Regions from separate parts of the Metabacillus sediminilitoris genome, predicted to be linked through region 1. Evidence: riboswitches for the same ligand, from Rfam matches in the RefSeq annotation. Region 1 holds a riboswitch; each other region holds the start of a gene.
The links. Region 1 has a riboswitch for S-adenosylmethionine ahead of mtnK (S-methyl-5-thioribose kinase). Riboswitches for the same ligand answer to the same signal wherever they lie in the genome.
Positions count from the first base shown of each region.

Region 1 (7,561 bases):
GCTTTATACCATTCTTTACAGGCAGTATATCTTAACTCAAGTTATTGGGAAGTAAAATAAGAATGGTTATGGGTAAAACTGCTTGTAATGATCAATAAGTTTCGCTCTATCTCATGCTCTTCTCTGTAAAGTTCCTTACATAATAATTAAAAGTAGATGTTCGTAGTTCTATAAGAGGCTGTGTGACTGCCTTTACAAGTTTCGATGACAAAGTTGAAGTCATCAGGATTGTTAAAATGATGATGAGGGCAAGACTTTGATAATCCTTCATCCAATCTAGAATTTCACTATTTCTCATGTACTGAATTATAAACCCATGGAGTAAATAGACGTAGAAGGTTCGCGTACCCCATTCAGTATAAAACGAATGCTTTTTCGGTATGAATGATAAAAAGCTTATAGACGTAATAAGTGTTAAGCTATAAAAACCTAATCGAATGACAGCACTTAGTATGGAAGGTTCGCCAAAATGTGAATATGGCTTCGATCCAAATAGCCATTCATAATCAAATTCCAAAAATGCATAGGAAACAAAAGTCACCAATAACAATACAAACGAGATTGCTTTCACATAATGTTTTGTAATGATATCAAAGTGTTTACGGTTTAAATAAAAGCCTACTAAAAACAATGGGAAGAAGACGAAAGTTCGAGAAAGGCTTAAATAATTACTGATAAATTCAAAATAGCCTGCTGCGAGTCCAATTGAAAAAGCGAGCAACAATGCCCATTTTGTGTCAAACTTCGTTACCGCAAAAAGCAGGATATTCCAAAAGAACAAGCTGACCAAGAACCATAGTGACCAATGAGGATCTAAGGGATCAAGCACCATTTCACCTTTATTTTCAATAAAATAATAATAGACAGAGTAAATTCCCTGAAATATGAGATACGGTAAAATTAATTTTTTGGCAATCTTTTTAACATAGCCTTTTTTTCTAAAACTCTTTGCAAAATATCCAGAGATTAAGATAAACGCTGGCATATGAAAAGTATAAACAAATTTGTAAACATTCATTAAAAATGGACTGTCATCAATAAACGAACGAATGATATGTCCAAATACAACTAACAGTATTAAAAAGAATTTTGCATTATCAAAATAACTATCACGATTTTTCATGAGTTCACCTTTTTCTAGATTTTATAACAACAGTAAATTCTTCTCTTTAATACCCCGCTATGGCCGTTACTAAACGATGATACGTTTAAAAACATAAAAATATAAGGGATGTAACGAAAGTGTAATCGTAATGTAAGAATTATATAGAAAGATAAATAGACTAAAACAGAGACCTTGATTCACTTCTGCTAAAGTTAGTCTGAGCCTATTTTACAAAAAGTTTACGGACTAGTTAGTGAGGTGTTGTCTTAACTAGACGGAAGTCATCACCAATAAAAAATTTTCAATCACCGAAGATAGGTGATAGATAGAACTGCCTGAAACGAGCTGACGATGGATTGTAGTCCAAGTCAGGAAAAGGGCACAGGATGTTGCTTTCTGTGTGTGATAAGTCATGCAGCATTATAAATAGAACCCATATCTATAATAGTTATTTTTTATAAAAAGTAAAACAATTTTTGATTCATTTTGACGTTTAATGAAGGACAATGGCTGAGCATGTAGAATATTTGAGTAGTAAAGATTGTGGTAATTAGGGGTGAAAAGATTGAAGAAAACGATGGAGGTAAACGAAATCGTTGCGCTCAAAGAACAATTAGCTAGGGTCAAAACTGAAAATGAACTACTTAAATCACAGCTTATTCAACATGAAAATATACTAGAAGGCGCACTGGACGGTGTAGCAATTTTAGATGAACATATGAAATTTATTGATGTTAATTCTGCGGCTTGTCGAATGTTTCAGTTAACAAAAGTAGAACTATGTAAAAGAAGTCTTTTTGATTTTCTTTCTCTCATACCTAAATATAAAATCAACAAATTTTTTGATGAATTATCTATGAATGAAACAAAGGAGAAAGAACTGGCCATTAAGTTAGAAAATGGCGAAATAAAATTCCTTGAGATTTCATTACGAAAACAAGCAATTAATGGATATGATCTTGCAATGCTTAAGGATATCTCGTTTAAGAAAAAACTTGAACGTGAACGAACAATTAATGAATGGCTTTTTAAAGATTTGTTTTATCGGGCAGCCGATGGAATTGTTCTATTTGATGAGCATGGGGCGTTTATAGAGGCAAATGAATCCTTTTGTTCCATCTTTGAAATAAATCAAACAGAATTAAATTCGTATGTACTCGAAGATTTTATATCAAAGCAAAATAATGATAAGATCAAAAAATTATGGAATGTACTTAAGGAAAATGGGAGTGCAACAAGAGAATTTCCGGTTGTTTTAAATAATGGCGTTAAGAAAATTTTTGAATTTACAACGACTTCAAATATCGTAGATGGCTTACATATGGCAATTGTGAGGGACATAACCGAAAAGCGTTCAATGGAATTGAAGCTATACAAAAGTGAAGAACGGTTTAGGGAAGTATTTGAAAATGCAATCGATGCCATTATGATTTGGAAAAACAATGGACAAATTATCAAGGCGAATCATGCTGCAAGCAGAACATTTGAATTATCTGAAGAAGAACTTATGACAAGAAATGTCTTAGATTTTATTGATCAAACATCTCCTAGCTTTGCCAAGGTAAAAAGGGAGTACATGGAAACAGGTGCGATTCGAGAAGAGTTACTTTTTCATATGCCAAATGGACAAAACAAAGAGCTTGAATTTACTTCTAAAATGAATATATTGGAAAAACATCATTTAACGATCTTCCGAAATGTAAGCGAACGAAAACATATGGTAAAGGTCCTTCAGGAAAGTGAACAAAAATTTCGTAAAATATTTGATGGGGCAATGGATGGCATCGTTTTATTTAATAATTCGTATGAAATGATTGATGCAAACCCATCAGCAAGAAAGATTTTAAATTTATTATCCGATGATCTGAAATCCTTTAAACTTTTTGAACTATTATTTTCTGGTATGAGGCAGGATGAAATTGATCCAAATGATTGGGAAGAGAAATTACAAGAAATCTCGTATACATTTGAAAATGGCGAAGAAAAAACTTTAGAATTTACCTTGAAAAATAATATTAATGAGAATATGAATCTAGCAGTACTTCGGGATGTCACAGAAAAAAGAGAGTTAGAGGAGCAGCTTAGAAAATCTGATACATTAAATGTTGTTGGTGAACTTGCAGCAGGAATCGCTCATGAAATACGAAACCCAATGACTGCATTAAAAGGCTTTATTCAACTATTAGAGGGTAGTATAAAGGATGACTATTCCTTGTATTTTAATGTCATAACATCAGAATTAAATAGAATAGAATCCATTATTACTGAATTTTTAATATTAGCTAGACCTCAAGCAATTCAATATTTAAAGAAAGATATTGGCACGATTATGAAGGAAACCATCGATCTACTAAACGGGCAAGCAATACTAGTAAATGTACAAATGGAACTATATTTAGAACAAGAATTACCATTAATCTATTGTGAGCCAAATCAATTAAAGCAAGTGTTTATTAATATTTTAAAAAATGCGATTGAGGTCATGCCAAAAGGCGGACAAATTGATGTTAAGATTAAGAGGAAAGATGAAAAACATCTCATTGTTTCCATTATTGATAGAGGCCTGGGTATTCCTGAAGATAAGATTAAAAGGTTAGGTCAGCCATTTTATACGACAAAGGAACGTGGCACAGGTCTTGGCTTGATGGTTAGTTACAAAATAATTGAAGAGCATAAAGGAATCGTAGAGGTTGAAAGTGAAGTCGGCAGTGGCACTGCCTTCCATATTACACTCCCGATTAATCACTAAGTGGTTGAAAAAAGATGAATACTTGTCACATTTTTGTCTGCAAAACATACTATTTGAGTAAGGGAAAAATGTTGCGCATGGTAAAGAAAGGGGCAAAGTATATGTTGTTTAAAAATCGTCCTACAAAGATTTACTTATATGCTTCTATATGTTCTAAACTTCATATTCTTACGGAAGCTGAAAAAAACAGTTTAATGAAAAAGACGAAATCCTTTTAGTGTAATCATGTCAGATCTGTAGAAAAAAACCTTAGTCAAGAGTAGACTAAGGTTTTTTCTTTGGAATAAAGGATTAAGCAGAGAATAATTTAGAAATTTCTTTTTGATAGTCATTAGATAAAATTCCTTTTTCAGTAATAATCCCAGAGATTAAGTGATTAGGGGTCACATCGAATGCAGGATTGAATACTTTAACACCTTCTGGAGCAACACGAATACCGTTTAATTCTGTCACTTCTTCTGGATTACGTTCCTCGATCGGAATTAGGTCACCATTTTCAATCATAGGATCAAATGTAGATAATGGTGCTGCAACGTAAAAAGGAATGTTAAATGCTTTTGCTAAAAGAGCTAAATTAAATGTCCCAATTTTATTAGCAGTATCACCATTAGCTGCAATTCGATCAGCACCAACTATAATGGCGGAAATGTTTTTTGATTTAATCGTATGTGCTGCCATATTGTCAGTAATTAGAGTCACATCAATCCCTGCTTGCATGAGCTCCCATGTTGTTAAACGTGCTCCTTGTAGAACTGGACGGGTTTCACATGCATATACACTTAAGTTAACGTTTTTTTCCTTTGCTAGGTAAAATGGAGCTAATGCTGTTCCGTATTTAGCTGTAGCAATAGACCCTGCATTACAAATGGTCATCACGCGATCGCCTTTCTGAAACACAGATAGAGCATGTTCACCAATTAAACGACATACCTCTTCATCCTCAATTTGAATTTGGATTGCTTCATGGACGATTGTTGTCTTCGCTTCATTAATGGATTGAACGTTAGAAATACTATTTACAAGTCGATCTAATGCCCATACTAGATTAACTGCAGTTGGTCGAGAGCTTGCTAAATAATCTCTGTTTTTCTTGATGTTTCGTTGAAAGTCAACAATGGTTTCAGATATATCCTGTAATGCTGATAATGCGAGGCCAAATGCCGCTGTGATACCGATTGCAGGGGCACCTCTTACCTTCAAGGATTGAATTGCTTCCCAAACGTCTTTTATCGTAGTTAATTCAAGGTATTCCGTTACGTGCGGAATTTTTTGCTGATTTAATAGTGAGATAGATTCCTCATTCCAGATAACAGAACGGGGAATCGCTAAATTTGTCGATGCCATGAAGATTAAACTCCTTTTTACTAATATTAAATGATAATTAATTGCTTACCGTTTGCTTTACATATTCCTTGAATTGACAAGGATTTTTGATCGCTTTTTGATTTTTAATAAGCTCGCTGCCTACTGATAAAGCAAGCTGCTTAGTAGAGATTTTTTTGTCAAATGGTTGTAATGTATCAAGATCTGCGACATGTGCAAGACCAATTGTGCGACGGATGATTTCACATCCGGCAAAGCCGACTGCTTCTTCGAAAATTTCTGACAATACATCCTCTAAATAGCCTTCTGTTTTAGCAAATATTTCTGCAGCATCATTTTTCCATGCTTTTGAAAATTCTTTAACAAATACATTCCATGTTGTTTCAATATGAGTAAATAAGACTTCTTGATTTTCAGCATTACGAGAAAAGGCATTTAAAAGGAAGTTTCCAAATACCTGACCAACATCGAAGCCGATTGGACCAAAATAAGCAAATTCTGGATCAATGACTTTTGTTTCGTTTTCATCTGCAAAAATACTTCCTGTATGTAAATCACCATGAAGTAGTGCTTCTGCTTTGGTTAGGAATTTTTGTTTTAGCTTTGCAACAGCTAATTTTAACTCTTGATCCTGCCAAATGCGTTCAACATCTTGACCAAGTTCTTGTTCAAAGTTATTTGTATCGTGGTTAAAGAACGGATCTGTGAAAACAAGATCTTCCGTAATTTTACATAGATCTGGGTTAATAAACTGCTTCACTAATGATTTTTTAAAATGTTGATTTACGGCATAATCTGATGTGTAAAATAATGTTTTTGCTAGAAATTCTCCAATATGTGTTGAGAGCAAAGGCAATTCTTTTCCTTCAATTAGAGCAGCACGGGCGATTTGGAGATGTGATAAGTCTTCCATAATGGTTATGGCTAGCTGTTCATCTGTATAATAAACCTTTGGTACAAATTGTGGCACAAATTCACTTTGTTTTAATAAGGCATGTGCTTCAATACGTGCTCTGTCTAATGTTAATGGCCAGCTTTCCCCTACGACTTTTGCATATGGAAGTGCTTGTTTAATGATTATTCCGTTTCCATTATCAGTATCTGTAATCTTAAAGACAAGATTTAAATTTCCATCACCAATTTCTTTACATGTTAAGTTGCTATTTTCTGTAAAAAGCTGCAGGCGTTTTGCTAAAGCGATAGCTTCGCTTTCAGTTAATGGTTTGTAAATAGATGATTTGACAGTACTCATAGTAATAACCTCCAAAAAATAATGTCCTCATGTAAGAAGATAATAGTATTTTTGATTTAGATCAGATGTGACATGAAAGCATCAGCAGTTAAGCTCGTGACATGACGGTCCAGTGCAATTAATGCGAGAAATCGTCATATATAGTAGGCAGATCAAAGAACTAATGCTTTATTTCTTTGGAGGCTTTTCTTTGGAAATAAGAAAAGCCTCTTTCGGATGAAAGAGGCTTGAAGACTTAGCTTCGCACCTCTTATCTGTCAGAAAGGAATGTCTTTCTGATGGAATTAGCACCGTGCCAATTGGAAGTCTTCGTGAATAAACACTTAGTTTCCAATGTTGATATGGTCGGTTGCTGCGGCGTCATTGGGCCAAGTCCCTCTGCCAACTCTTGATAAGAGATTATATCGTTCTGAAATGAAAGTAATGCTTTGTATATTCCGTAATTTCAGAACATTTTAGATTTTAAGAATAATAGAACCTTGATTAGCATGTTATCAATGATTATTTAGTGTTGTCAATAAAAAATTTAGAAATCAATCATAAAATTCTGGCAATCGGTCTGCGAATACTGGAATTTGATTTCGTACTTTTTTCACTGTTTTAACATCAATTTCGGCAGTTATGGATCCAGCTGTTTCATCAGCCTCAGCGATTACCGTTCCCCAAGGATCGATGATCATCGAATGTCCGGCAAATTCATTATTAGGGTCTAAACCTGCACGATTACAAGCAACAACATAACATTGATTTTCAATGGCACGGCTAATTAGTAGTGTCCTCCAATGATGTAGTCTTGGCAAAGGCCATTCAGCCACAACAAATAGAATTTCTGCTCCTTGTGTCATATGTGCGCGAATCCATTCAGGAAATCGAATGTCATAGCAAATGACACCAGCACTGTTCACACCATCAATTTTAAATAATCCTTTTTTATTTCCAGCCGCTAAATAATGGTGTTCATCCATCAATTTGAATAGGTGAAGTTTGCTATATTCATGAACAACCTCACCTTGATTATTGATGATGTACATTGTGTTCGTTACGCTTTCGTACGTTTTTTTAGCAACAGAGCCGCCAACAATGCTTACTTTATATTTTTTTGCTAGTTTACTTAGAAATTGTTTTGTTGTTT
Region 1 covers NZ_CP046266.1:3,153,078-3,160,638, reverse strand. Annotated here, with positions in the region: gene GMB29_RS14965 (acyltransferase family protein) at 107-1,123, opposite strand; gene GMB29_RS14960 (PAS domain S-box protein) at 1,671-3,854, shown strand; gene mtnA (S-methyl-5-thioribose-1-phosphate isomerase) at 4,146-5,198, opposite strand; gene mtnK (S-methyl-5-thioribose kinase) at 5,236-6,429, opposite strand; SAM riboswitch class I at 6,677-6,827, opposite strand; gene GMB29_RS14945 (carbon-nitrogen family hydrolase) at 6,963-7,561, opposite strand, start outside.

Region 2 (7,561 bases), 1.6 Mb from region 1:
CAAATTCGAACAGCTGTTATTGTAGTGAAAGGTTCGAGACTCCTGCTGGAGAAGCGTGCCCCAGGAGACCCCGCAAGTGCAAAGCATAAGGAGGCTCGTGAGACAGCCCGCGGAAAGCGAGTACCTGCAACGGAAAATCAATCCAGGTTATTCATGTAACTATATTTGAAGTATCCGAAAACAGCCATAAATAAAGAAGTAATATTAACTTTATTAGCTGCTTTAATAAAATGTACCAAGAAGTGGTCGTTTCTTTTTATTATTTTTTCTAAAATACGTTAAATTTTAGAAAAAACATAAAATAAAAAGGAAACAACCTCGACAAATCGAATAATTTATAGAAAAGACTTTTACTATAAAAACAGGTGATGTTTATGTCGTTCGTTGAGGTTGAAAAAGTATTAATTGTTGAAGGCAAATCAGATAAACAAAAGGTACTAAATGTGTTGAATGAACAGATCGAGATTATCTGCACGAATGGGACGATAAGTGTAACAAGGCTTGACGAATTAATTGATGAATTATTTTCGAAGGATGTTTACATTTTAGTGGACTCAGACGATGCAGGTGATCGATTGCGTAAACAATTTAAAAGAGAATTTCCTGAGGCATCACATATTTATATTGATAGAGCTTATCGAGAAGTAGCAACAGCACCAGATCATCATGTTGCTTCTGTTTTATTAAGTGCAAATATTGATGTAGATGCGAAGTTTCTTTAGAAAGGTGTCCAATTTTCTTAGATATGATTGAATGGGAAGAGAAAAAAATTATTATAAAAAATGAAGGACTAATGGCTTTATATTTATACACTCCGATGTGTGGAACATGCCAGGTTGCAAGACGAATGTTAACAATCGTTGATGAATTATTTCCATCACTGGACATTCATTCAGTAAATTTAAATTACTTTCCAAAAGAAGCTCAAGAATTAGGTGTGGAAAGTGTACCTTGCTTACTTATTTTTGAAAATGGTCTTGAAAAAGAAAGGATTTACGCCTTTCAATCAGTAAGCTTTTTACACGAGCTTTTCACGCAGTATATACAATGAAATGACATATTTCTCAGGAAATAATAAAAGAAATACACATTAATGAATAAATAGGCAGAAACTGTCGACTTCTTTATAAAGGAATCCTTCGTCATGCAATGAAGTTATTACTATAACTTGATTGAGAACGGAGGATTTTCTATGTATGTAACAACATTTATATCCAATTTTAATAAAGCACGTTTTTTAACCCCACTCCTATTAAACCAAACATTAGTTGTGGAAATTCGCCCCTACCAAGAATCAAGTCATTTTATTGAATTTACATCAAATGGAGCGAAGAAGTTAGTGTCACCCCCAAAAAAAATTGATTTTACTTTAGAAGGTGATGAACAAGACATCAGTGAAGTGTTATTACATAATGTTAGCCTTAAGCAGTTAATTGCGTTTGGGAAAATCTCTATCAAAGGGACGTACCGCACTTTTTTAAGAGTTGAGGCAATCATTAAATTGTGTTGATCATTTTGGGTAATATTCGATCTTTTATGTCCTAACTAGATCGTTCTTCAATCAATTAAATTTATTGACAATATTGAAAATAGCATGTACAATCAGTCTCGTACTTATTTACTGACATAATATTTAAATTTTAATTATATAGTTTGTCTCTTATCAAGAGAGGTGGAGGGATGTGCCCTATGAAGCCCGGCAACCATCAACAAATGTTGAAATGGTGCCAATTCACGCAAAGCTGCAAGCTTTGGAAGATGGGAGAAAGGACTTTTTTCTTACGCCTTTCTGCTCACGTTGCGGAGAGGTTTTTTAATTTTCTACTATAAAATTTTTCCACAAGTCCTATCGGTGTAAAACTACCTGAGAAAGTATTTTGTATTTTCATCTTTTCGATCATAATTTGATGCGATATGATGATCATTAAAAAATCTTTTCTTTAAAATTTAAATGAAAATAATGAAAGATAAAAGAACTGAAAGTAGGTGACATCTTGATTACATTACAGAACGTTAAAAAAATTTATTCAACAAAAGCAGGTAATGTTACAGCTGTAAATAATATAAACCTTGAAATTAGCAAAGGTGAAATTTTTGGGATTATTGGCTATAGTGGCGCAGGAAAAAGTTCATTAATTCGTTTGTTAAATGGATTAGAAAAGCCAACAAGTGGTTCTATTCATGTTGCTGGTAGTCAAATAGATGCGATAGGCGGAGCGAAATTACGTAAAGCACGGTTAGAAATCAGTATGATTTTCCAACATTTTAATCTTTTATGGTCAAGAACGGTAAGAGAGAATATTTCATTTCCGCTAGAAATTGCTGGTGTTAAAAAAACTGAACGCTTGAAACGTGTTGATGAGTTAATCAAACTAGTTGGTCTAGAAGGTCGTGAGAATGCTTATCCTTCACAATTAAGTGGCGGTCAAAAGCAGCGTGTAGGGATAGCGAGAGCATTAGCTAATAATCCAAAGGTGTTACTATGTGATGAAGCAACATCTGCACTAGATCCGCAAACAACGGATTCTATTCTTGATTTACTTGTCGATATTAATAAAAGATTAGGGCTTACCATTGTGTTAATTACACATGAAATGCATGTTATTCGAAAAATTTGTCACCGTGTAGCCGTAATGGAAAACGGAGAAGTTGTTGAGCAAGGGGACGTATTAGACGTATTTAGAAATCCGAAACAACCAATAACAAAACGATTTGTGAAGCAGGTTACTGAGCCTGAGGAAACAAATGAGGTCGTAGCACACTTATTGGAACTTTATCCGAAAGGAAAAGTTATTCAATTATCATTTGTAGGCGAATCAACTGAAAAGCCTTTGATTACAAATTTAATAAGAGAATTTGCAATCGATATTAATATTTTGCAAGGAAAGATTTCTCAAACTCAAAACGGTTCTTATGGTAGTTTGTTTATTCATTTAGATGGTGAAGAGCAAGAACTGAATAGAGCGTTAGAATATATTTATAATCAGCATGTAGAGGTGGAGGTAATTGCAAATGCTTGAACAACTTCTACCTGAAGTGAAATGGGAAAAGGTATGGGAAGCCACATGGGAAACCATTTATATGACGAGTTTGTCTGTTGTGGCGACGTTTTTTTTAGGAATCATTTTGGGTTTACTGTTATTCTTAACTGCAAAGGGAAACATATGGGAGAACAAGTTCATCAATGGTCTTGTTGCAGTTATTGTTAATATATTCAGATCAATTCCTTTCATTATCTTAATCATTTTGTTATTGCCATTTACGAAAGTACTAGTTGGTACAATTCTTGGTGCTAATGCAGCATTACCAGCATTAATTATTGGTGCAGCACCTTTTTATGGTCGTATGGTTGAGATTGCTTTGAGAGAAATTGATAAAGGTGTTATTGAAGCGGCAAGATCAATGGGGGCAAAATCAGGTACAATTATTTGGAAAGTGTTACTACCTGAATCAATGCCAGCATTAGTTTCCGGGATTACGGTAACGGCGATCGCACTTATTGGATCAACAGCAATGGCCGGAGTAATTGGTGCGGGCGGATTAGGAAATCTAGCTTTCCTAGAAGGTTTTAACCGCGGGAATAACCAAGTAACATTAGTTGCAACAGTTATTATCCTAATTTTCGTGTTTATCATCCAAATTATTGGAGATATCATAACTAAGACGATTGACAAACGATAGGAGGAGAAGGAATGAAAAAATCTTTATTAGCTATTATACTTGCTATTTTCACAGTTGCTCTTGCGGCTTGTGGAGGTGCTGCCGATGAGGGAGCAGAAGGTGGTTCTGAAGGTGATACAAAAACATTAAAAGTTGGTGCTTCACCAGTACCACATGTTGAGATTTTAGAAGAAGCAAAGCCTTTGTTGGAAGAAAAAGGTATTGACTTAGAGATTGTTGAATTTACAGATTATGTTTTACCGAACAAAACGTTAGCTGAAGAAGAGTTAGATGCAAACTATTTTCAACATGAGCCATATTTAAATTCTCAAATCGCAGATAATGGATATAAGTTTGTAAATGCTGGCGGCGTACACATTGAGCCAATTGGTGTTTATTCTAAACGACACAAGTCTTTAGAAGATCTTCCAGAGGGTGCAAAAATCATCATGAGTAACTCAGTTGCGGATCATGGTCGTATGCTTTCAATGCTTGAAGAAAAAGGATTAATCACATTAAAAGAAGGCGTTGAAAAAACAGCTGCAACAATTGAAGATATTGCTGAGAATCCAAAAAAATTAGTATTTGAAGCTGATATCGAAGCGCCAATGCTAACAAAAGCATATGAAAACGATGAAGCAGATGCAGTTTTAATTAATGGTAACTACGCTTTAGAAGCTGATTTAAATCCATCTGAAGATGCTATTGCACTTGAATCACCAGAAAATAATCCTTATGTAAACTTAATCGTTGTACGTGAAGGTGACGAAGATAGAGAAGAAATCAAAACGTTAATTGAGGTTTTACAATCTAAAGAGATCCAAGAGTTTATTAAAACAAACTACAAAGGATCTGTTATTTCTGCAGCACAAGGTGAATAAAAATGTGAAAGCTGACAATGAAAATTGTCAGCTTTTCTTTTTTAAAAAGTTTGAATTATAGAGAAAAGGGAAGAAAATGAATGGGATCATGTAAATGCCATACTTATCTTTTTGTGAGTACTGTCAATAATGCCTTATCAATTGTCACCATCTCTTACGTGCTTTGAGTAATGAGAATATTCTTGCTACAATTAATAATATAGGAAATGGCATTGACATAAAGGACAGCGATAACGGTGGAGCAAGTTAGTTCATAAAAGTTTTCGATCAAAACTTTTGAAAGTGATGGTAATAAATTAAATCCCGCATTTACCATCATCCAAAAATGTTGAAAGGATTGATTCACTATTTACTCGAATGAATTATTAGATCTTCACTACACAACTGGAATGGAAAAGGCAATGCATCATTCACATGGTATAGGGTATGCGGAATACTCACTTAAGCATGAAAAACGTATGGATGTAGAAGCTGCCCGTGAAGAAGATTATCGACAAAGTCAGAAAATATATGCTCAAATCGAAAGAAAAATGAAAAAATAAACAAAAGAACCAGTCCCGGACTGGTTCTTTTGCATGTATGAACAAGCACGGTTCGCCGATACTAGATATGCCGAGAGAATGTTTTTTATGACAATGTTAAAACTAATCTATGTGAGGAAGGTAGATTCAAAGGTCAATGTGTTATATAGTATTAAAAGGCTCATTTCTTGTTTAAACTACATATTGATGTGATATTTTCTTACAACCGAAAATTTGTTTTTATTATACAGGATTCGAGGATGTTCGTTAAAGGTTGTGTTCACTTTTGATTTGTTATAAAATTAGAATGAGAATAAATTGAGAATTAGTAAACTTTATATATTATGGAGGTATTGTTATGGCAGGTTCTACATTAATCATTAAGGATTTACACGTAGAAATTGATGGGAAAGAAATTTTAAAAGGTGTAAATCTTGAAATAAAAGGCGGAGAGTTCCATGCAATTATGGGACCAAACGGAACAGGTAAATCCACATTATCTTCAGCAATCATGGGACATCCAAAGTATGAAGTAACTAGTGGAAGCATTACTTTAGATGGTGAAGATGTGTTAGAAATGGAAGTAGATGAGCGCGCACGTGCAGGTCTATTTTTAGCGATGCAGTATCCAAGTGAAATTAGCGGTGTAACAAATGCTGACTTCTTACGTTCTTCAATTAATGCACGTCGCGAAGAAGGCGAAGAAATTTCATTAATGAAATTTATTCGTAAAATGGACGCTAATATGGAAGAATTAGAAATGGATCCAGATATGGCACAACGTTATCTAAATGAAGGGTTCTCAGGCGGTGAGAAAAAACGTAATGAGATTCTTCAATTAATGATGATTGAACCAAAAATCGCTATTCTTGATGAAATTGACTCTGGTCTTGATATTGATGCTTTAAAGGTTGTTGCAAAAGGAATTAATAAAATGCGCAGTGAAGAGTTCGGCTGTTTAATGATCACTCACTATCAACGTTTATTAAACTACATTACACCAGATAAAGTACATGTTATGATGCAAGGGCGCGTTGTAAAATCAGGTGGTCCTGAACTAGCACAACGTTTAGAAGCAGAAGGATATGACTGGATTAAACAAGAACTAGGTATTGAAGACGAAACTGTTGGACAAGAAGCTTAAGCGTAAGGGGGAGTAAAGATACATGGAAACGAATACTTTCAATCAGGACTATGTCACAAGCTTTTCCAAAAAGCTTGGTGAACCGGATTGGCTTACAGAACTTCGCTTACAAGCTCTTGCCAAGCAAGCGGATCTGCCAATGCCTAGACCGGATAAAACAAAAATAGATAAATGGAATTTCACTAACTTTAAAGAACATACTGTATCAGGTGAAAAAATCAACTCTTTAAATGAGTTAACTGATGTAGTAAAGAGCTTAATTGACAGTGAAACAGCAAACCAAAATTTATACGTTCAAATAAATAATACAGCTTCTTACACATCTTTATCTCAAGAGCTAAAGGATAAAGGTGTGATCCTAACCGATATTCATACTGCTGCAAGCGAGCATTCTGAATTGGTTCAAAAATACTTTATGAAGGATGGCGTAAAGGTTGATGAGCATCGATTAACTGCTTTTCATGCAGCTCTTTTTAACGGTGGCGTCTTCGTTTATGTTCCAAAAAATGTAGAAGTAGCTGAACCAATTCAAGCGGTATTTGTACATGATAATCCAAATACTACACTGATTAACCATGTTATTGTCGTTGCAGAGGATAATAGTTCAGTAACATATGTTGAGAACTATATTTCTACAGTAGAAGTTGAGAAAGGGATCTTCAATATCATTTCTGAAGTTTTTGCTAACACAAATGCAAAAGTAACATATGGTGCAGTAGATACACTTGCAAAAGGAATCACAACATATGTGAACCGCCGCGGTGTTGCAGGACGTGACGCTCGCATTGAGTGGGCATTAGGACTTATGAATGATGGAGATACAATCTCTGAAAATGTGACAAACCTAATTGGTGACGGATCATATGGAGATACAAAATCAGTAGTTGTCGGCCGTGGAGAGCAAAAACAAAACTTTACAACAAAAGTTGTTCATTTTGGAAAGCACTCTGAAGGGTATATCCTAAAACATGGTGTTATGAAGGATAGTGCGTCATCTATTTTTAATGGCATCGGAAAAATTGAACATGGTGCATCGAAATCAAATGCAGAGCAGGAATCACGCGTGCTGATGTTAAGTGAAAAAGCTCGTGGGGATGCAAACCCTATTTTATTAATTGACGAAGATGATGTAACAGCAGGACATGCAGCTTCTGTAGGACGTGTTGACCCTGTTCAGCTTTATTATTTAATGAGTCGCGGTATTCCTAAGGTTGAAGCAGAACGCCTTGTTATTCATGGTTTCTTAGCTCCTGTCGTAAGAGAGCTTCCAATTGAAGGTGTGAAAAAGCAATTAGTTGAGGTTATCGAAAGGAAAGTCCGATAATGGAAATCCATGATATTCGTCGTCACTTTCC
Region 2 covers NZ_CP046266.1:4,785,347-4,792,907, reverse strand. Annotated here, with positions in the region: gene GMB29_RS23150 (toprim domain-containing protein) at 375-722, shown strand; gene GMB29_RS23145 (thioredoxin family protein) at 746-1,051, shown strand; gene GMB29_RS23140 (SCP2 sterol-binding domain-containing protein) at 1,193-1,510, shown strand; SAM riboswitch class I at 1,658-1,765, shown strand; gene GMB29_RS23135 (methionine ABC transporter ATP-binding protein) at 1,995-3,020, shown strand; gene GMB29_RS23130 (methionine ABC transporter permease) at 3,013-3,681, shown strand; gene GMB29_RS23125 (MetQ/NlpA family ABC transporter substrate-binding protein) at 3,693-4,541, shown strand; gene GMB29_RS27135 (YuzK family famiily protein) at 4,943-5,083, shown strand; gene sufC (Fe-S cluster assembly ATPase SufC) at 5,421-6,206, shown strand; gene sufD (Fe-S cluster assembly protein SufD) at 6,229-7,530, shown strand; gene GMB29_RS23110 (cysteine desulfurase) at 7,530-7,561, shown strand, end outside.
Region 2: it holds a riboswitch for S-adenosylmethionine, as region 1 does, so the genes downstream of both, GMB29_RS23135 (methionine ABC transporter ATP-binding protein) here and mtnK (S-methyl-5-thioribose kinase) in region 1, are expected to answer to the same signal.

Region 3 (7,561 bases), 1.3 Mb from region 1:
GCATGGACATAAATGGATGTTTCAGAGCCAACTAGAGCAATATCTGCACCATCTGAAAGTAATGTAGTCATCGTTTTATCTCCACCCCATGTTGTCGTCAATTCGACATTAAGACCTTCATCCTCAAAAAATCCTTCGGCCATTGCAACATATAATGGCGCATAAAAAATTGAGTGTGTCACCTCAGCAAGCTTAATTGTTTCAACTTTGTTTTGATTACATGCGGAAAGTGGTAAAACAACTACAAGTGCAAGACAAAGCAACAAAATCCATTTTTTCATTTAACAAACCCCCCTAGATGCAATGCATCTTATAATTTTTGTAAAATAGATGTGTGGAATTGTAGAATATGAAAGAAACGTGTGAACTTATAATAATTTATGAATTTAGGAAAAATGTGTGAATGCCCAATTTAAAATTATGATGTGAAGTTATAGCCAAATGGGAACGATAAAAGGGTATTTGACAATAGAAAGAGTGAATTGTTTATGAATGGTGAAATCCTTAGTAAAGTTAAATATCCATCCCCAAATCCAAACATACGACTTTGGATTGTCACATACTTTTCGAACAACTTAAAAGTAAAAGGTCTTTTAGCAGAACCGACTGCATCAGGTAGCTATGATGGATTTCTTTACTTAAGAGGCGGAATTAAAAATGTTGGTATGGTAAGGGTAGGAAGAATTATTCAATTCGCCTCAGAAGGCTTTGTTGTTATGGCGCCATTTTATCGAGGCAATCAAGGTGGTGAAGGGAATGAAGATTTTGCTGGAGATGATCGGTATGATGCGCTCTCATGTCTCGACCTCTTAAGGCAACTTCCAAATGTTCGTTCAGAACGTATTCATGTTTTTGGTTTTTCAAGAGGTGGCGTTATGGCATTATTAGCAGGAATTTTGTCTGACCATGTATGCTCTGTTGTGACATGGGGTGGAGTTTCTGATATGTTTTTAACCTATGTTGAGCGAGAAGATTTGCGTAGAATGATGAAAAGAGTAATTGGTGGTACGCCAACAAAATATCCTACTCGCTATGTGTGGCGAACACCTTTATATGAATTAGAGAAAATGAATGCTCCTGTTTTAATTATACACGGTGTGAAAGATAAAAATGTCTCTGTTGAGCATGCTTACAGACTCGAAAAACGATTAAAGGAATTAAATAAACCAGTTGAAAGCTGGTATTTTGAAGAATTTACTCATTATTTCCCTCCGAAAATAAATCGAGAAACATTACATAGGCTTTGTACATGGATGAAAAATCAATAATATGTTTTTCAAAGTGAACAAGGGTGTTATGATAAAGATTATAGGAAATGGAATAACAAGGAGGTTTTCTGATGGGAATGCCTGTTGAATTTAATACGATGATTGTGACAAAAGGTAATGAACAAAGAATTGATGAAAATATTTTTCAAGTCACAAAAGAGGGCTATCGAATCTACCCAATTGACATTCCAATTGAGGTAAGAAAAACAAAAGCAGGAGAAATAGCTGGTGAAGCAATAGTTGAAAAACTGGAAATTGGTGAAAATAAAACAGTTGTAACGTATCGGTTAATTGCTCTTAATTCAACAAATTAAATGGAAAAACCAGGATTTGCTTTGTTATCCTGGTTTTTTATTTTTATTAAATTGATAATTAATGTACTTTTAGGTAAAGGCTGTTTTCGTAAACTTTGTTGCAATTTACCAAGAAGAGCTGTGTGGTTAATTGCAGCGAGAGGGTGCTCGCTTTTTAGCGGGGCGGGCGATGAGCCACCTTGGTGTAAACGCCTGCATGAGTCTCACCTGTCCCGCTGCTCTAAGCATGAGTCTCGCAATCTGCTCCAATTAACCTTATATAGTTCTCGTTTTAAAATAACAATCTTTACGAAAAGTGCCTAGGTAAATGACTAGTACTGAGCTGATATAAAAAAGAGTAAGACCGTTTGTTTCCAGCCTTACTCTTTTTAGATTTTTTAAAGGAAGTAAATCTCCAATTTCGGATTAAGGATTTACTAAGGTCAGGTCTTAAGGCTATGAAAAACATTGTTTCAGCTTCTAAGCTATATAGCTTACTTTATTTGCTTAATGGACCACCTAAATGCTCGATCTCAGGAGAAACATGTGCGAATTTTTTAAAGTTATTATTGAATTTTGTTGCTAGTTCACTCGCTTTTTGGAGATAATCTTCTTTTGAGCTCCATGTTAGGTGCGGCTGTAAAACATCATCAGGTACACCAGGAACATGAATAGGAATATTAAGGCCGAAAACCTCATCCTTCACTGTTTCAATATTATCAAGATCTCCTTCAATTGCAGCTTGAACCATTGCTCTCGTATATTTTAATTTCATTCGATTTCCGACTCCATATTCACCGCCGGTCCAACCAGTATTAACTAAAAATACTTGTACAGTATGTTCATCAATCTTTTGACCAAGCATATTTGCATAACGTGTTGCTGGCAGAGGTAAAAATGGTGAACCAAAGCATGTAGAGAAGGTAGCTTCTGGCGCTGTAATACCACGCTCAGTTCCTGCTAATTTACTCGTGTAGCCACTCAAAAAGTGATACATAGCTTGTTCTCTAGATAATTTACTGATTGGAGGCAGAACTCCAAATGCATCAGCTGTTAAAAAGACAATTGTTTGCGGATGCCCTGCTATGCTTGGTGTAATGACTTTATCAATTGCTTCTAAGGAATATGCTGCACGTGTGTTTTCAGTGTAAAATGAATCATCATAATCAGCTTCACGTGTTTCATCATCAATCACAACGTTTTCTAATACAGCACCATAACGAATTGCATTGAATATTTGCGGCTCTTTTTCTTTCGTTAAATTGATGCATTTTGCATAGCAACCGCCTTCAATATTGAAAACGCCTGAAGTAGACCAACCGTGTTCATCGTCTCCAATTAAACGTCTGTTAGGATCAGCAGACAGCGTTGTTTTTCCTGTTCCTGATAATCCAAAAAATAATGCAACGTCACCTTCAAAGCCGACATTTGCAGAGCAGTGCATAGGAAGAATATTATTCTCAGGTAATAAATAGTTCATGACTGAAAAGACAGATTTTTTCATTTCTCCAGCATACTCAGTACCACCAATTAAGATTGCTCTTTTTTCAAATGAAATAATAATAAAAGTTTCTGAGTTTGTTCCATCAATCTCAGGATCTGCTTTGAAATTCGGTGCACTGATAATCGTAAAAGGCTTTTCAGTAGATGGAGAATCATTATTTTCTTTAATAAAAAGTTGTTGAGCAAATAAATTATGCCAAGCAAACTCATTGATTACTTGGAGTGGCAATTGATAGCGTTTGTCTGCACCTGCAAAACCATTAAAAATATAAAATTCATCTCGTTCTTTTAAGTAAGAGATTACTTTGCTATAAAGTTTATCAAATGCTTCCTCTGAAATGGGTTTGTTAACAGTTCCCCAATCGATTTTATTTTTTACAGACTGTTCCTTTACTATAAATTTATCTTTAGGAGATCTACCAGTATACGCGCCAGTAGTTGCTCGAATTGCTCCTGTTGATGTTAAAATTCCTTCCTTGCGCTCAAGCACCTTTTCTACAAGTTGAGCAACTGATAAATTGTGATTTGCATTTTCACCTTTAACAAGCTGTGCAAGCTCATTTGACATCTCCACAATATTCATCCCCATTACCATCCTTTTCGTAAAATTAACGTATAACTATAGAAATATATTACAATATACAGACTTATTTTTGAATAGTATAACACATTAATTTTAATAAAACATACTAATTGTGAATTTTTAATGAAAAAGTTTAGACCTAATTGTAAATAAAACAAGCATGATAGACATTAGGAAATTGAGGAAGACTATGTATAGGAACCACAATGATTTAGTCCACAACAAATAATACTACATAATAAAAAAACGTTTATAATTTGCTTTTTAAAGGGGCATTACTAAGAAAGAGATTTTGTGATGAATGAATGTGATAAAAATATTATGTTTAGACTTGTCGGTTTTTGTTGACAGTAGTATTCTTGTGCGCTATGATATTTCCTTGAACGGATTCTCTTATCCCGAGCTGGTGGAGGGACAGGCCCTATGAAACCCAGCAACCTGTATCAAAGGAAAGTGGCGACCTACGTATTATTTAATAGATATAGCTTCTATTAAAAATAAGCGTAAGCAAAACAACATTTCCGATGCAAAGGTGCTAACCTGATGCAAGGCGAAAATCCTTGATCGATAAGAGCGAAAGGCGATGAACGATAACAAACCTTTCCTCATTTAGGGAAGGTTTTTTTGATAACAGAAAATAATGAGTACTTCTTCATTAGAGTTTTACCAGAACAAGCATGTGGTAAAGGTACATAAAACTTCTGTTCACAAAACATGCCAACGTGATTCTTTATAAGGTAAATACCCTTTAGGGAAGAGTTCCGGATCAAAAGAATGAACATGAATATGAGGAGGAAGCTTTTAATTATGACTAAAAAACGTCTTTTTACTTCTGAGTCTGTTACAGAAGGCCATCCAGATAAGATTTGTGACCAAATTTCAGATTCAATCCTTGATGCAATTATTGCAAAAGATCCAAATGCTCGTGTAGCGTGTGAAACTTCTGTTACGACAGGATTAGTGCTAGTAGCTGGAGAAATTACAACAAGTACGTATGTTGATATTCCAAAAATTGTTCGTGAAACAATTAAGGGAATCGGCTATACTCGTGCAAAATACGGTTTTGATGCGGAAACTTGCGCAGTATTAACTTCAATCGATGAGCAGTCTGCTGATATCGCAATGGGTGTTGACCAAGCACTTGAAGCTCGTGAAGGCCAGATGTCTGATGAGGAAATTGAAGCAATTGGTGCTGGTGACCAAGGTCTAATGTTTGGATTTGCATGTAATGAAACAAAGGAATTAATGCCACTTCCAATTTCATTAGCACACAAACTTTCTCGCCGCTTAACAGAAGTTCGTAAAGAAGACATTCTTCCATACTTACGTCCTGACGGTAAAACTCAAGTAACTGTAGAATATGATGAAAATAACAAACCAGTTCGTATTGATACGATTGTTATTTCTACACAGCACCACCCAGAAATTTCAACTGAGCAAATTCAACGCAACTTAAAAGAGCATGTTATTAACCCAGTTGTTCCTGCAGAATTAATTGATGAAAATACAAAGTATTTCATTAACCCAACTGGTCGTTTCGTTATCGGTGGACCTCAAGGTGATGCAGGTTTAACAGGACGTAAAATCATCGTTGATACATATGGTGGATATGCGCGTCACGGTGGTGGAGCATTCTCTGGTAAGGATGCAACAAAAGTTGACCGTTCAGCTGCATATGCTGCGCGCTATGTTGCGAAAAATATCGTAGCCTCTGGATTAGCTGATAAATGTGAAGTCCAATTAGCTTATGCGATTGGAGTAGCACAGCCAGTATCGATTTCTGTTGATACATTTGGTACAGGTAAAGTATCTGAAGACGTATTAGTAGACGTTGTACGTAACAACTTTGACTTACGTCCAGCAGGTATTATTAAAATGCTTGATCTACGCCGTCCAATTTACAAGCAAACAGCTGCATATGGACACTTCGGCCGTAACGATCTTGATCTTCCTTGGGAAAGAACAGATAAAGCTGAAGCGTTAAGTAAAGAAGCATTAAATAAATAAAAAATGAAAAGACCTGATGCGTGAAAGCATCAGGTCTTTTTGTAGTCTACAGGTAAACTCGTCATTGTTAAAATATGTATATTTATCGAAGAAACAAAAGAACTTGTTTTATCTAGCACTTGGAAATACTATACTAGGGATGTATTGGAATTAAGGGAGGCTATGTAGATTGAACTATAAAGTATTAAGCAGTTTTATTGTTGTTTTTTCGATTATCCTGAGTGGTTGTCAAGAATTAGATAGCCACAAGGATCATACAACAACAGAAACAGAAGAAGTAAAAGCACCACATGTGGACATTCTTGCGAAGGAGCATGTTAAGAAAGGTGAAGAAGTTCAAATAGGTGCACACGTATATTATGGAGAAGAACTAGTCGATGATGCAGAAGTGCAGTTTGAGATTCAAAAAGGAGATCATTCAGAAAAAATAGATGCCAAGCTGGTTGATAAAGGTACATATGAAATTAACTATTTATTTAAAGAAGATGGAACATATCAAGTTACAGCTCACACTAATGTAAAAGAGTATCATACCATGCCAACAATAGACATTCAGGTTGGGGAAGGACAGACAGCGGCAACAGCTGAAGAGAATGATGAAGAGCAACCTTCTCATAATAGTGACCACCATGACAGTGAACAAGAAGGGGAGCACTCCCATCATAGTGTAAACATAACTGTTGAAGAATTAACTACATTTCAATTGAATAAAGTGGAAAGATTAACTACGACAATTAAAGAAGGGGATCAACCCTTCTTAGATGCGACGGTACGATTTGAAATTTGGATGGAAGGAGAAGAGCAACACAATTATATTGATGCAGCTGAATCATCAACAAAAGGAACGTATACGTCTTCTTTTAAGTTTGAAAAAGCAGGTATGTATACGATTGTCGTTCATGTTGAAAAAGGAGAGGTTCATGACCATATTGAAACTTCAGTCGAAGTTCAGAAGGGGCCATGAGCCTTTTTCTGTATGATGAAAAAATTTTGTTCTGTGGAGATCATGCAAAACATATAGCTTCAGGTGCAAAGGAATGTGAAAGTACATGTACTTGTGATTTCTATAACGTAGGTAGTTCCTTCAAGGTCTTTTAATGCTCGCTAGAGAAGGAAGCACACATTGATCGCAAATTTACCTAAAATTGATCAAGATGCCTTACATATAGTAACCGTGTATTACAATTACCTGCATCTGAGAAAGTGCAGCTTACTAAGAAGTTGCAGAAATATTGTTGCCTTAATTGAATTTGAGTTATAGAGGATCTCTTTCTAAAAGCTAATGGGAGAGACACAAATTAAAAGCATTGAACGTTTCATTATGTTAGCTGCTTTATTATTTTATTTTTAAAATACCTATAAAATTGCCGCTGCACGTCGATATAATACATAGAATGTCAACATGTGGGGGTATTACATTGAAAGAACATAAAAGGGTTTCAATTAAGTTACTTTTTATTATGATCATATTAGTATTAGTTATGACTAGCTCAATTGGATTTTTTAGTTATTACTTTGTCAAAAATGCTTTAGAACAAAGCCAAGAATTGACCTTCTTAGTATGGAATTTGATTGGCGTGATAGCAGTTATTTCAATAATATGTATGGGTGCACTTTATTTGGCTATTTCAATAAAGTTGAAATTACTAAATGAAATGATGCACAATGCCTCTGAATTGGCGGCAGGATGTTTTAATAAAGCTACATTAAAAGAAAGTAAGGATGAATTTGGAATCTTAGCAGCATCAATAAACAAGATTAGTGAAAATATATATTCATTAGTTTCTGAGTTGAAGGATGCTAGTTACTCTATTTCAACATCATCACACGAGCTAGCAGTATTAACTGAGGGAAAGAGAGTTTCAAATGAGGATGTTAAAAGCGCATTACATGAAATTTCAATTGGC
Region 3 covers NZ_CP046266.1:4,459,103-4,466,663, reverse strand. Annotated here, with positions in the region: gene GMB29_RS21480 (ABC transporter substrate-binding protein) at 1-281, opposite strand, end outside; gene GMB29_RS21475 (alpha/beta hydrolase family protein) at 489-1,268, shown strand; gene GMB29_RS21470 (DUF2584 domain-containing protein) at 1,340-1,582, shown strand; gene pckA (phosphoenolpyruvate carboxykinase (ATP)) at 2,061-3,647, opposite strand; SAM riboswitch class I at 4,038-4,221, shown strand; gene metK (methionine adenosyltransferase) at 4,452-5,654, shown strand; gene GMB29_RS21455 (FixH family protein) at 5,824-6,618, shown strand; gene GMB29_RS21450 (methyl-accepting chemotaxis protein) at 7,073-7,561, shown strand, end outside.
Region 3: it holds a riboswitch for S-adenosylmethionine, as region 1 does, so the genes downstream of both, metK (methionine adenosyltransferase) here and mtnK (S-methyl-5-thioribose kinase) in region 1, are expected to answer to the same signal.

Region 4 (7,561 bases), 550 kb from region 1:
GATGCGTGGCTTAGCCAAACTAGAGGTTGATCTTGTAAATGTTCATGCTGCAGGCGGTAAAAAAATGATGGAAGCGGCAATTGAAGGGTTAGTTGCTGGGACACCTGCTGGAAAAAATAGACCGGCTTGTATTGCTGTAACACAATTAACAAGCACGTCACAACAAATGGTACAAGATGAACTATTAATTAATAAAGAAATCAATCATATTGTGCTTCATTATGCAAAAATGGCACATGAAAGCGGCTTAGATGGTGTTGTTTGCTCGACACATGAGGTGGAAGCATTACAAGAACATCTTGGCTCTACATTCATTAAGGTAACTCCTGGAATTCGGATGAAGAATGATTCTGCAGATGATCAAACACGAATTGCCACTCCGGAATTAGCTCGTCGACTAGGCTCTACAGCAATAGTAGTCGGACGTAGCATTACTAAACAAAAAAATCCATATGAAGCATACTTACATGTAAAAAAAGCTTGGGAGGAAATAGTGGAATGAAACAAGATATTGCAAAACACCTATTAGAAATCAAAGCAGTCTATCTCCAACCAAATGAACCGTTCACATGGTCAAGCGGTATGAAATCGCCGATTTATTGTGATAATCGTTTAACACTATCATTTCCTGAGATTCGTAAGCAAATAGCAGAGGGTCTTTCTGAATTAATAAGAAATCACTTTCCAGAAGTCGAGGTTGTTGCAGGTACAGCAACAGCTGGTATTCCGCATGCTGCTTGGGTAAGTGATCAATTAAATTTACCTATGTGCTATGTTCGAAGCAAGGCTAAAGGACACGGAAAAGGAAATCAGATTGAAGGTCAAGTGCTGGAAAATCAAAAGGTTGTAGTAATTGAAGATTTAATTTCAACTGGCGGTAGTGCAATTACTGCTGTTGAAGCACTACGTGAAGCGGGCTGTGAAGTGTTAGGTATCGTTTCAATCTTCACGTATGGCTTATCTGCCGGTGAGGAAAAATTAGCCAAGGCTAATGTGGAAGCAAAATCATTATGTGATTATAATACTCTTCTTGATGTAGCTGTACAAGAAGGCTATGTAAATGAACAAGATCTTACCAAACTAAAAATGTGGAGAGAAAATCCTGCATCAGAGGGTTGGTTAGAAAATTAAGTAAGGCTTTGGATACCTTGGACTGCCTCTGGTAATTAAAACACTTGAATAAAAGGTTTTTTGTTTTGGATTCATGAATTTCAAAACACCATGCAGAACAAGGTGCCTTGAGCTAAATAAAGTAGATACAAACTATACATAGGTATATTGAAATCAAAAGCTGTATTCTAGCAAGTAAATAGGATATGGCTTTTCTGTTTTTTCTGCCATAAAACCCTTTTTATTAGGAAATTAGGAATCATAAACTACACGATAGTTGACGAAAGTATCAAAACTGTTCCCGTAGGAGCCGAGCCATCCTCCATCATATAAAGGGCCGGTTTAACCCTATAGCCATGTCCAAGGAAGAAGTAAACAAATGTATTGAAAATATCGAAACAGATCTCCTTAACATGCTGTGTGACTTTGATGGTATCTTTTTAAGGGTTTTTAAGACTTCGGAATAGAAGCTACATAATAACTTATATTATGAGTGTGAAATTTATAAAATGAAGAATAGAAAGAATAGGATAGCGAATTACACATAGAATTGCTGTTTTGATGAAAAATATTTTAACGGAACTATTATTTATGTACATTTGAATGGGTTGATGTATATATATATAAGAAAAATACCTAATAAGTATAAGTGTATTTTAAAAAATAATCTAAATGTGAAAAATATATAAAATAAATGAAAAAAATATTAATCCGATAAGTAAAGTCGGGTTGACTTTTGAGGGAATTGTGTTAAAATTTTGAATCAACAGCATATTTCTTATCAAGAGTGGTGAAGGGAACTGGCCCATTGAAGCCCAGCAACCTGCTATTTAGCAAGGTGCTAATTCCAGCCAAAGCAATTCCAATTTGGAAGATAAGGGTAGATCGTCCCTAATAGTCTTCAAGTTGAAGGCTTTTTATCGATTAATAATATAATCAATCGTTAGTTTGTTTGAGGAAAAACTTGGATCGAAACATTTGGCATATAACTCCATTTGTTAACAAGAAAATACAGTATATCATTCATGATTGGTAGGTTAACATTATAAATCCGACTATTAACGTATGAATAACTGGTTTTTAAAAATAAGTAATAAAAAGAAGAGGTGAATATTTTGCTAACTTATGAGAGTTGGACAGAACCGAGTGAAGATTTTATAGTAGATGATAAGTATAAGGGTGCCCTAAATGTATTGAATTGGGCATATGATCACTACGGTGAAGATGTTGTTTATGCTTGTAGCTTTGGAATTGAAGGAATTGTATTAATCGATTTAATTTCAAAAGTAAAACCTGATGCGAAAATTGTGTTTTTAGATACTGATGTTCACTTTAAGGAAACATATGAATTAATCGATAAAGTGAAAGAAAAATACCCGTCATTAAATATTGAATTAAAAAAACCAAAACTTACATTAGAAGAACAAGCTGAAAGCTATGGTGATAAGCTTTGGGAAACCGATCCAAATAAATGCTGTAATATAAGAAAAATTATTCCTTTAAACGAAACATTGCAAGGTGCTACGGCATGGATTTCCGGTCTTAGACGGGAACAATCAGAAACAAGAAAACATGTAAACTATATCAACAAGGATGAACGCTTTCATTCAGTAAAGGTTTGCCCGTTAATTCATTGGACGTGGAAAGATGTATGGAGATATGTTCATAAAAATGACTTAATCTACAATCCTTTACATGATAGAGGATATCCTAGCATTGGTTGCTTTCATTGTACAAAACCAATATTTAATGAAAATGATTTAAGATCTGGCAGATGGTCGGGGCAAATGAAAACAGAATGCGGCCTCCATCAATAGGAGGAAATAAATGATGTTAGAGATAATTGCAATCATCATCAGCTTTTTTTTCGCGATGAATATTGGTGCAAGTGGTGCAGCTGCTTCGATGGGAGTAGCATACGGATCAGGGGCGATTTTACGCCCTAGAAATGCTCTTATCTTATGTGCAATTTTCGTTTTTTTAGGAGCCGTAATTGGTGGGGGGGAAGTTGTCAAAACGATAAGTTCTGGAATCATCCCATCATCATTTATTACAATCAAAATTGTTGTTATTATACTTTTTTCAGCAACGATTTCACTTTTTTTAGCTAATTTATTAGGTATTCCTCTTTCTACAAGTGAAGTAACTGTTGGATCTGTAGTTGGAGTTGGTATTGCTTATAAAGCATTATACATCGATAGTTTATTATGGATTGTCATGTTTTGGATCATCGTACCAATCGTTGCATTTGTGATTGCAATTATTTTTATAAAATTGTTTCATGCCTTTAAATTAGCAGAAAAATATTCTTTAGAAGGGAAGATCGTTACTTATCTTCTAGTGTTTGCTGGTTGCTTTGAAGCATTTTCCGCAGGAATGAACAATGTTGCAAATTCCGTTGGACCATTAGTAAGTGCTGGACTGCTATCGGTAACGAAAGGAACGATTATTGGCGGTATCTTTGTTGCAATTGGTGCACTTTTCTTAGGTCGTCGAGTACTTGAAACAAATGGTAAGAAGATCACCAACTTTTCAAAAATTGAGGGGATACTAATTTCAGGTACTGGAGCAACTCTTGTTACGATTGCATCAATTTTTGGAATTCCAGTACCACTTACTCAAATCACAACATCTTCTATACTAGGGATAGGAATCGCGAAATCTGGTGCAAATGTATTTCAACAAAAGATCGTCAAAAATATGTTAATGGTTTGGTTGATTTCTCCACTTATATCGTTAACCATGTCTTATTTCTTAGTTAAGTTATTTATTACAAGTGATTTATATACGATCTTTGTATTAGGAAGCCTGTTGATTGCAACACTTGGTACAATAAGTTTAATGAAGGCTAGTAGACAAGAAAGACGTACTGTTCACGAAGAGGGTGGGGGAATTTAAATATAATTCCTATTAAATATCGTTTTTATCAGAATTGGAGGCTATTAAAAATGAGTTTACTTCCACACGGAGGAAAATTAATTCAAAAATTATTTTTAGGTGCAAATGTTTCACACGTTGAAAAAGAAATTGAGCTAGATGCAATTGCTCTTAGTGACTTAGAACTAATCGCAATTGGTGCTTATAGTCCAATTAAAGGTTTTTTATCACAAAAAGATTATGATTCTGTTGTTGAAACGATGAAATTATCAAATGGCTCTGTTTGGAGTATCCCGATAACTTTACCTGTTTCAGAAGAAAAAGCTGCATCTTTAACAATTGGTGAAGAGGTCCGTCTTGTAGCTGAGAATGTTACATACGGTACAATCACAATTTCAGATATTTTTACACCTGATAAACAAAAAGAAGCAATCAACGTATTCCGTACGGATGATCTTGCTCATCCAGGTGTGAAAAAAATGTTTGAACGTGGAAATGTGTATGTTGGTGGTGAAATTTCACTTGTAAAACGTCCTGAAAAGAAATTTGCAAATTATTATTTAGACCCAAGTGAAACTAGAAAAAAATTCGCTGACTTAAACTGGAAAACAATTGTAGGATTCCAAACAAGAAACCCAGTTCATCGCGCACACGAATATATCCAAAAAACAGCTTTAGAAACGGTTGATGGTCTATTCTTAAATCCATTAGTTGGTGAAACTAAGTCAGATGACATTCCGGCACATATTCGTATGGAAAGCTATGAAATATTATTAGAAAATTATTATCCAAAGGATCGCGTTCATTTAGGTGTTTTCCCAGCTGCAATGCGTTATGCTGGTCCACGTGAAGCCATTTTCCATGCAATGGTGCGTAAAAATTATGGATGTACACATTTTATTGTTGGAAGAGACCATGCAGGTGTGGGTGATTACTATGGAACTTATGATGCACAAAAAATATTCTCTAACTTTACAGCAGATGAATTAGGAATTACACCGTTATTTTTTGAGCATAGTTTTTATTGCACAAAATGTGAAGCAATGGCTTCTTCAAAAACTTGCCCACATGGTAAAGAAGATCATGTTATTTTATCAGGTACAAAGGTAAGAGCAATGCTACGAAATGGAGAAGTACCTCCAAGTACATTCAGCCGTAAAGAAGTTGTTGAAATCTTGATTAAAGGCATGGGAAAAACTGTAAACTCATAAGGGGGTCATTTACGTGGCTAAAAATATTGTTTGGCATGAAGCATCAGTTACAAAGGAAGAAAGACGAAAAAAAAATAACTATCAAAGTTATGTATTATGGTTTACAGGTCTTTCAGGATCAGGGAAATCAACTCTCGCAAACGCATTAGCGAGATATTTATTTGAAGCTAATATTCAAACATATGTCCTTGATGGGGATAACATAAGACACGGTTTAAATAAAGATTTAGGTTTTACTGATGAGGATCGTAAAGAAAACATTCGCCGAATCGGTGAAGTGTCAAAATTATTTGTTGATAGCGGTCAAATCGTGATAACAGCGTTTATTTCTCCATTTCGCGAAGATAGACAACAAGTGAAAGACATCCTTTCAGAGAATGAATTTTTTGAAGTGTATGTGAAATGTTCATTAGATGAATGTGAGGTTCGGGATCCAAAAGGATTGTATAAAAAAGCAAGAAATAATGAAATTAAACATTTTACAGGAATTGATTCACCTTATGAAGAGCCAGTAAATCCCGCAATTATCGTAAATACTGAGAAACAAACTGTTGAAGAATCAGTTAAACAAATTGTTGATTTCCTTGTAGCAAAGGAATTAATACAAGACAGCCATTCATAAGGGCATGGTATAATAGGGAAAAAGCACAAAAAGTGAGGCATTATCGTTATGAAACAAGCAGTATTGTATGTATGCCATGGTAGTCGTGTACCTAAGGCGCGTGAAGAAGCTCTTGAATTTATTCGTAATATAATGCCAGAGGTTCAGGCATCAATACAAGAAGTGTGCTTTTTGGAATTAGCAGAGCCCTCAATAGCTGATGGATTTACAACATGTGTGAATAAGGGTGCAACAAAGATAGCGGTAATCCCGTTGCTTCTTTTAACAGCTGCGCATGCTAAAATCGATATTCCAAATGAAATAGCACATATAAGCTCGAAATTTCCTAATGTAATGGTTACGTACGGCCGACCTATTGGTGTCGATAATAAGATTGCTGACATGTTAATTGATAAAATGATGGCTAAATCAGATGTCCATGATTCATCGATTGCGATACTAGTTGGACGTGGTAGTAGTGATCAAGATGCAGTACATGATTTGAATAAAATTGCTACGACACTGCAGAAACAATCAAACTTAAAAAGAGTCCATACTTGCTTCTTAACAGCCGCAAGGCCAAAATTTGATAAAATGATCGATGATGTGTATCATACCAAAGAGCAGTCGATTTTTGTTATTCCTTATTTAATATTTACGGGATTGTTAAAAAGAGAGATCGACCAAACAATTAACATGTATGATTGGGGAGAGCGAAATATTGAGGTATGCTCTTACCTAGGCCCACACCTAATATTACTTTCTTTGTTTTTGGACCGAGTGAATGAAGCCATTGATAATAAAGATGATGCCTATACTTTTGATAGGGGAAAAATATATGATTCCACTACTAATTGATGTTAAAAATAAGAATGTTCTTATTGTTGGTGGTGGAAAAATAGCGTTGAGACGACTTTTACTCTTTTTAGAGGAAGGAGCATTAGTAACAGTTGTTAGTCCTGTTGCTGTTCCTGAAATAATCGAATTATCGAATTTGAACCAAATTAATTGGTTAGAGAAAAAGGTAGACATAACTGATCTACAACATGCTTTTATTATTATTGCTGCAACGAATGATTCTAAAATAAATGAATGGATTGCTGAGAATGTTAGCGAAAATCAGCTTGTAAACGTCGTTAGTAGCGCTGAGAAAGGTAACGTAACTGTACCAAAATCAGTAAAAAAAGGCAGATTAACATTGGCTGTCTCTACAAATGGGGCAAGTCCAAGACTTGCCAGTCAAATTTGTAATCAGCTTTCAAACCAATTTGATGATCGATTTATTAAAGAGTTAGACCAACTTTATGAAAATCGAGTGATAAAAAAAAATAATATGTGATAAAAAGGATGTGCATACAGTTAGCACATCCTTTTTGTGCTTTTTAAGCTACTAGTGACATGTTTAGCAATACAAGGATCATTTATCTAGGTAATTATTCCTAAAAAATTACAAAGTTCGTCAATTCATTTACAATATATGCTAAGATTAATGTAATCCATACTATGAAAGGTTAATAGCTTTGTTTTTTCAACATTTTAAAATAATAGATTCATAAGGAGGAAGAAATGAAAAGGGCATTATTACCTACTGTTTGTATTGCAGTTTTGTCAACAGTCGCTTTCGAAGAAAAAGTTTTTGCAGCACAAAGTGATACACTTGTAAGTGAAAATACGATGAAAACTGCGACTCAATATGTAACTATTAGTTCCGGATTCTTAAATGTTAGAGAAAATGCATCAACAAGTTCAAGCGTAGTTACGA
Region 4 covers NZ_CP046266.1:3,705,092-3,712,652, reverse strand. Annotated here, with positions in the region: gene pyrF (orotidine-5'-phosphate decarboxylase) at 1-502, shown strand, start outside; gene pyrE (orotate phosphoribosyltransferase) at 499-1,131, shown strand; SAM riboswitch class I at 1,886-1,991, shown strand; gene GMB29_RS17735 (phosphoadenylyl-sulfate reductase) at 2,226-2,927, shown strand; gene GMB29_RS17730 (sulfate permease) at 2,941-4,008, shown strand; gene sat (sulfate adenylyltransferase) at 4,059-5,198, shown strand; gene cysC (adenylyl-sulfate kinase) at 5,212-5,820, shown strand; gene GMB29_RS17715 (sirohydrochlorin chelatase) at 5,869-6,657, shown strand; gene GMB29_RS17710 (NAD(P)-dependent oxidoreductase) at 6,638-7,138, shown strand; gene GMB29_RS17705 (SH3 domain-containing protein) at 7,366-7,561, shown strand, end outside.
Region 4: it holds a riboswitch for S-adenosylmethionine, as region 1 does, so the genes downstream of both, GMB29_RS17735 (phosphoadenylyl-sulfate reductase) here and mtnK (S-methyl-5-thioribose kinase) in region 1, are expected to answer to the same signal.